Regions from separate parts of the Ramlibacter sp. P4_H7 genome, predicted to be linked through region 1. Evidence: predicted binding sites of a transcription regulator. Region 1 holds the regulator's gene; the other holds the start of a gene.
The links. The regulator NrdR, encoded in region 1, represses ribonucleotide reductase genes. The targets are predictions, from matches to a motif close to CACNANATNTNGTG.
Positions count from the first base shown of each region.

Region 2: the regulator NrdR is predicted to act here: its motif matches at 1,711-1,724, upstream of AC1DSA_RS01280 (ribonucleoside triphosphate reductase).

Region 1 covers NZ_JBFUKP010000021.1:38,837-42,034, forward strand. Annotated here, with positions in the region: gene AC1DSA_RS21975 (lytic transglycosylase domain-containing protein) at 1-287, shown strand, start outside; gene glyA (serine hydroxymethyltransferase) at 517-1,761, shown strand; gene nrdR (transcriptional regulator NrdR) at 1,771-2,220, shown strand; gene AC1DSA_RS21990 (GspH/FimT family pseudopilin) at 2,217-2,780, opposite strand; gene AC1DSA_RS21995 (pilus assembly protein) at 2,908-3,198, opposite strand, start outside.
Region 2 covers NZ_JBFUKP010000001.1:250,820-254,017, forward strand. Annotated here, with positions in the region: gene AC1DSA_RS01280 (ribonucleoside triphosphate reductase) at 1-1,654, opposite strand, end outside; gene AC1DSA_RS01285 (MFS transporter) at 1,829-3,052, shown strand; gene AC1DSA_RS01290 (hypothetical protein) at 3,154-3,198, opposite strand, start outside.

The DNA of each region.
Region 1 (3,198 bases):
GCAAACTGGCCGCGTTCGACCCCGTCACCAACCTGCGGGTGGGCGCCAAGGTGCTGCAGGAGTGCATTCAGCGCGCCGGGTCGGTCCCGGCTGGCCTGAAGTTCTATGTCGGCGCGGCACTTCTGACAGAGGACGGTGGTTACGCCGACAAGGTGATGGCTGAACATGTGCGGCTGAAGGCCGTCGCCTCCGGCCGTGCCGTTCCCCTGCCCACGCCGCAGCCCCTGCGCACGTCGGCGCCGATCGAGCCTTCTCCGTCCAAGCACGACGAAACGCCCGCAGTCTGAGCGGGTAAACTAGCGCCCGTGCGCGACTGGCGATAGGCGTCCCTGTCTCAGGCAGGGGCGCTGACGTGGAATCTTTCGGGGGCGTCGCCTCCGCTCAACCACTGGGAAGCGTGCCGCGGACAGAAATCCGGCCAGCGCCGTCGGCGCTGGCTGCTTCTGTCCACGTTCCGCCGTTCGCCTGGGCAGCCCTTGTTGTTCAGATAACAGGGATCCCGTCCGAAGGACTGCCATGTACGACCGCAATATCCTCATTCCACAGACCGACCCCGAACTCTGGGCCGCGATCCAGGCGGAAAACCGCCGCCAGGAAGAACACATCGAGCTGATCGCGAGCGAAAACTACGCCTCGCCCGCGGTCATGGCAGCCCAAGGCACCCAGCTCACCAACAAGTACGCCGAGGGCTACCCTGGCAAGCGCTACTACGGCGGTTGCGAGAACGTCGACGTGGCCGAGCAACTGGCGATCGACCGAATCAAACAATTGTTCGGCGCCCCGGCTGCCAACGTGCAGCCCCACTCCGGAGCCCAGGCGAACGAGGCCGTCTTCCTCGCTTTCCTCAAGCCTGGAGACACCATCATGGGCATGAGCCTCGCAGAAGGCGGTCATCTCACGCATGGCATGCCGCTGAACATGAGCGGGAAATGGTTCAACGTCGTGAGCTACGGACTGAACCGGGAAGAGGCCATCGACTACGACGCAATGGAACGCAAGGCGCACGAGCACAAGCCGAAGCTGATCATCGCCGGCGCGTCCGCCTATTCGCTGCGGATCGACTTCGCCCGATTTGCCAAGGTGGCGAAGGACGTGGGAGCGATCTTCATGGTGGACATGGCTCATTACGCCGGCCTGATCGCGGCAGGCGTCTACCCCAATCCGGTCCCCCATGCCGACGTGGTGACTTCGACCACGCACAAGAGCCTGCGCGGCCCGCGGGGTGGCTTCATCCTGATGAAGCCGGAGCATGAAAAGGCGATCAACAGCGCTATTTTCCCGGGCCTGCAGGGCGGCCCTCTGATGCATGTGATCGCGGCCAAGGCAGTGGCCTTCAAGGAGGCCCTCTCTCCCGATTTCAAGATTTACCAGCAGCAAGTGGTGAAGAACGCCCAGGTCGTCGCCGAGACGCTGGTGCAGCGCGGTCTTCGCATCGTCAGCGGCCGCACCGAAAGCCACGTCATGCTCGTGGACCTGAGGTCCAAGGGCATCACGGGCAAGGAAGCCGAGGCCGTGCTGGGCGATGCCCACATGACCATCAACAAGAACGCGATTCCCAACGACCCCGAGAAGCCCATGGTGACCAGTGGCGTTCGCATCGGAACGCCGGCGATGACCACCCGCGGATTCAAGGAAGACGAGGCCCGGCAAACCGCCAACCTGGTGGCGGACGTACTGGACAAGCCGCGTGATGCAGCCAACATCGCGAAGGTGCGCGAGCAGGTCAACGCCCTGACACGCCGCTTCCCGGTCTACAAATAAGGCAATGCCATGAAGTGCCCGTTCTGCGGTCATGCCGATACCCAGGTGGTGGAGACGCGCATGGCGGAGGACGGGGATTTCATTCGGCGCCGACGTCAATGTGCGCATTGCGAGAAGCGGTTCACCACCTACGAGCGGCCGGATGTCACCTTTCCCGCGGTCGTCAAGAAGGACGGCCGCCGCATCGACTATGAACGCGCGAAGCTCCTGGCATCCTTGAACCTGGCCCTGCGCAAGAGACCAGTGAGCACGGAGCAGATTGACAGCGCCGTCGAACGCATCGAGGAAAAGCTGCTGAACCTCGGAGTGCGCGAAATTCCCAGCTCCCGCATCGGTGAACTCGTGATGCGCGAACTCAAGAAGCTCGACAAGGTTGCCTACGTGCGCTTTGCCAGCGTGTACCGAAGTTTCGAGGACGTGGACGACTTCAAGAGCGTGGTGGACGAGATCCGCCGCTAAGCGGAATTGCAGGAGGGAAGCTGCACCTTTTGCGTTCGGGGTCGTCCGCCGGCGCTCAGGATCACCTGCCGCGCACTGGTTGCGCCCATGGACTGGCTGCACACCGTGACAGTCCCAGCCTGGAATCCGCCTCCCACGAGCAGCGTCGCGCCGCTCGGGCTGTAGCTCACGTACTTGGCCACCGGGCTCGTGGCCGTGAATCGCAACGAACTGCCCAGGGGTAGCTTGGACTGCAGCAGTGGTTCCGTCGCCGCACGCTCGCCGTCACCATTGCTGTCGACGAAGACGATCCACCCCTGCTGCCAGGTCCCCAGTGATGTGCAGGTCTTGCCATCGGCTGACTTGCACATCACCACGCGCGCATGGCGCTTCATCGCTTCATTGCGGGTCAGCATGAGCGATGCAACCAGGTCACTCGACGCTGAAGAGACACGTGTGGAGTTAAGTACACCCGCCATCGAAGGGACTCCGAGAGAAAGCAGAGTCGCGCTGGCTGCGAGTGTGGCCAGCATCTCGGTGAGCGTGAATCCTCCGAGAGCGGCCAGGGTGGGATGTGGCATCCGACCAATCTAGAAGGCAGCCACTCTCCCCGAAAGTGAATCCGGCCACCTGAGGGGCGGCCGGATTTCGTTTGCTGAATGTTCGCTAGGTCACATGAACCTGGCCCAAGTTCTCACAGACTGATCCCTACTTCTTGTACCAGTACGTGCGCTTCAAGTTCTTGGGAATGTTCTTCCCGACGTTGCAGTTCTCCAGTGCGCTGTTGCAAGGGGGAGTGCCCGGTGGAGTTCCTGTGGTACCCGGAATGCCACATCCGATGCAGAACTTCTCCAAGGTCTCCGTCGGCCTTCCGTTGCTGTCGATGCCAGAAACAATGATCAGGCCGCTCACCGCGCTGGGAGGCAGACCGCCGCCCTGCAACACGTTGTTTGCCGACGTGGCATCGAACGGGCTCACCGCGTACGCCCGCGCCTGACC
Region 2 (3,198 bases), on a different contig from region 1:
GGTCCTCGCGCGCAAAGCGGTAGGTGGTGCCCTCGGCCGGCGTCGCCTCCAGGTTGTACAGGTGGCCGGTCTCCTCCTGGAAGGCGACGATGCGCTCGCGCACGTGGTCCAGCAGGCGCAGCGCGAAGGCCTCGCCCCAGGCGCTGGTGATGTCGTGCTCGCCGCCGCTGAAGTTGCGCACCATCTCGTTGATGCCGTTCACGCCCAGCGTGGAGAAGTGGTTGCGCAGCGTGCCGAGGTAGCGCTTGGTGTAGGGGAACAGGCCCTGGTCCATCAGGCGCTGGATCAGCTTGCGCTTGGTCTCCAGGCTCTGCTTGCCTAGCTCCAGCAGGCGGTCCAGCGCGGCGAACAGGCTTGGTTCTTCGCCGCGGTACAGGAAGCCCAGCCGCGCGCAGTTGACCGTCACCACGCCCAGGCTGCCGGTCTGCTCGGCGCTGCCGAACAGGCCGTTGCCGCGCTTGAGCAGCTCGCGCACGTCCAGCTGCAGCCGGCAGCACATGGAGCGCACCATGTTCGGCTCCAGCTCCGAGTTGATGAAGTTCTGGAAGTACGGCAGCCCGTACTTGGCGGTCATCTCGAACAGGCGCATCGCGTTCTCCGACTCCCAGGGGAAGTCGGGCGTGATGTTGTAGGTCGGGATCGGGAAGGTGAACACGCGGCCCTTGGCATCGCCTTCGGTCATCACCTCGATGAAGGCGCGGTTGATCATGTCCATCTCCGCGGACAGGTCACCGTAGCTGAAGGGCATCTCCTCGCCCGCGATCACCGGCACCTGCTCCTTCAGGTCGTCCGGGCAGGTCCAGTCGAAGGTGAGGTTGGTGAACGGCGTCTGCGTGCCCCAGCGCGAGGGCACGTTCAGGTTGTGCACCAGCTCCTGGATGCACTGGCGCACCTGCGGGTAGGTCATGCCGTCCTTGCGGATGAAGGGTGCCATGTAGGTGTCGAAGGAGGAGAAGGCCTGCGCCCCCGCCCACTCGTTCTGCAGCGTGCCCAGGAAGTTCACCACCTGGCCCACCGCGGAGGACATGTGCTTGGCCGGTCCCGCCTCCACCTTGCCCGGCACGCCGTTCAGGCCCTCGTGCAGCAGCGTGCGCAGCGACCAGCCGGCGCAGTAGCCCGACAGCATGTCCAGGTCGTGGATGTGCAGGTCGCCGCTGCGGTGCGCCTCGCCGATCTCCGGCGTGTACACGTGCGACAGCCAGTAGTTGGCGGTGACCTTGCCGGCGACGTTGAGGATCAGCCCGCCCAGCGAGTAGCCCTGGTTGGCGTTGGCGTTGACGCGCCAGTCCGAGCGCGACAGGTACTCGCTGACGGAGGCGTTCACGTCCACCAGCGTCTGCCGGTCGCGACGCAAGGTGGCGTGCTTTTCGCGGTAGACGATGTAGGCCCGCGCGGTCTGCAGGTGGTTGGCGGCGACCAGCGTCTGCTCCACCACGTCCTGGATCTGCTCGATCTGCGGCGCCTGGCCGTGGAAGCGGAACATCAGCACCTTGCGCACCTGAGCGGACAGCAGGGCGCCCTCGTCCGCATCGAACTCGCCGGTGGCGGCGCCGGCGCGCTGCAGCGCGCTCTCGATCTTCTTCGCATCGAAGGGCGCGCGTTCGCCGCTGCGCTTGATGACCTCGCGCGGCGCCAAGTGCGGGGACGTGTTCATGGGGCCTCCTCTTTTCGCTTCAACACACTAGATGTAGGGCCCGAAGTATCGGGACACCCCATATCTAGTGTTTGACCGCCGTCAAGCTTCGGCGCGCGCGGCCACGCGATCCGGGTTTTCACCGGACCCGGCGACGGCCGCTACACTGGCGCGGCCGTCCCATCCCGCAGTCCCTTGAAACTTTTCTACGGCTGGCGCATTTCCTTTGCCGGCGCCGCGCTCCAGTTCCTCCATTCGGCCCTGCTGGTGCAGGCCTTCGGCGCCTACGTGGCGCTGCTGTCGGAGGAAAAGGGCTGGAGCAAGACGGCGCTGTCGGGCGCGGCGGCCCTGCAATCGATCGAAGGCGCGCTGCTCGGCCCGATCCTGGGCTGGCTGGTGGACCGCTTCGGCCCGCGCGCGATGGTGCAGGCCGGCGTGGTGCTGCTGTCCATCGGCTACTTCGCGCTCGGCAACGTCAGCACCCTCGGCGACTTCTACGGCGCCATCCTGATCCTCGCGGTGGCCACCAGCCTGTGCGGCTACTTCCCGTTTTCCGTCGCGCTGGTGCACTGGTTCGAGCGGCGCCGCGCGCGCGCCCTGTCGCTCATGAGCCTGGGCCTCGCGGCCGGCGGCCTGGCCGCACCGCTGGTGGGCTGGGTGATGCAGAACCACGGCTGGCAGCGCATGGCCCTGCTGTCCGGCGCGATCCTGCTGTGCGCCGGCCTGCCGCTGGCGCGCATCGTCCGGCGCAATCCGGCCGAGATGGGCGAGACCATGGACGGCCTGCCGCCCGCGCCGCCGCCGGAGCCGACGCTGGGCGGAACGATGCCCGCGCCCGCGCGCTCCTTCACGCCGGCGCAGGCGCTGCGCACGCGCGCGTTCTGGCTGCTGGGACTGGGCCACGCGTTCGCGCTGCTGGTGGTGACGGCCGTCAACGTGCACGCCATCTCGCACATGAAGGAAGGCCTGGGCTACACGCTGCCGCAGGCCTCCTTCGTCATCACGCTGATGACGATCTCGCAGGGCTGCGGCGTGCTGCTGGGCGCGGCGATGGGCGACCGCTGGAACAAGCGATACGTGGCGGCGGTCTGCATGCTCGCACACTCGCTGGGCCTGCTGATGCTGACCTGGGCGACGGACCCGCTGATGCTGGGCGCCTTTGCCGTGCTGCACGGCGTGGCCTGGGGATTGCGCGGGCCGTTCATGCAGGCCCTGCGCGCCGACTATTTCGGGCTGGCGGCGATCGGCATGATCCTGGGCCTGTCGGCCATCATCATCTCGCTCGGGCAGGTGGCCGGCCCGCTGATCGCCGGCGCCTTCGCCGATGCGACGGGCAACTACCGCACCGGCTTCACGCTGCTGGCACTGGTCGCCGCCTCGGGCTCGGTGCTGTTCCTGCTGGCGCGCAAGCCGGCCTGAAGCTTTTCGCGCTCGCTGGGGTTCGCCTTCGGGCTCACCGCCAGCCTACGGAGCGCCGCTCACCACCAGCGGCATCCGTCGTTTGGCGAGGGGACGCGGACTCACCGGCCGCAGCGCAGCGGCGGCTTGTCGCGCAGCACCGGCAG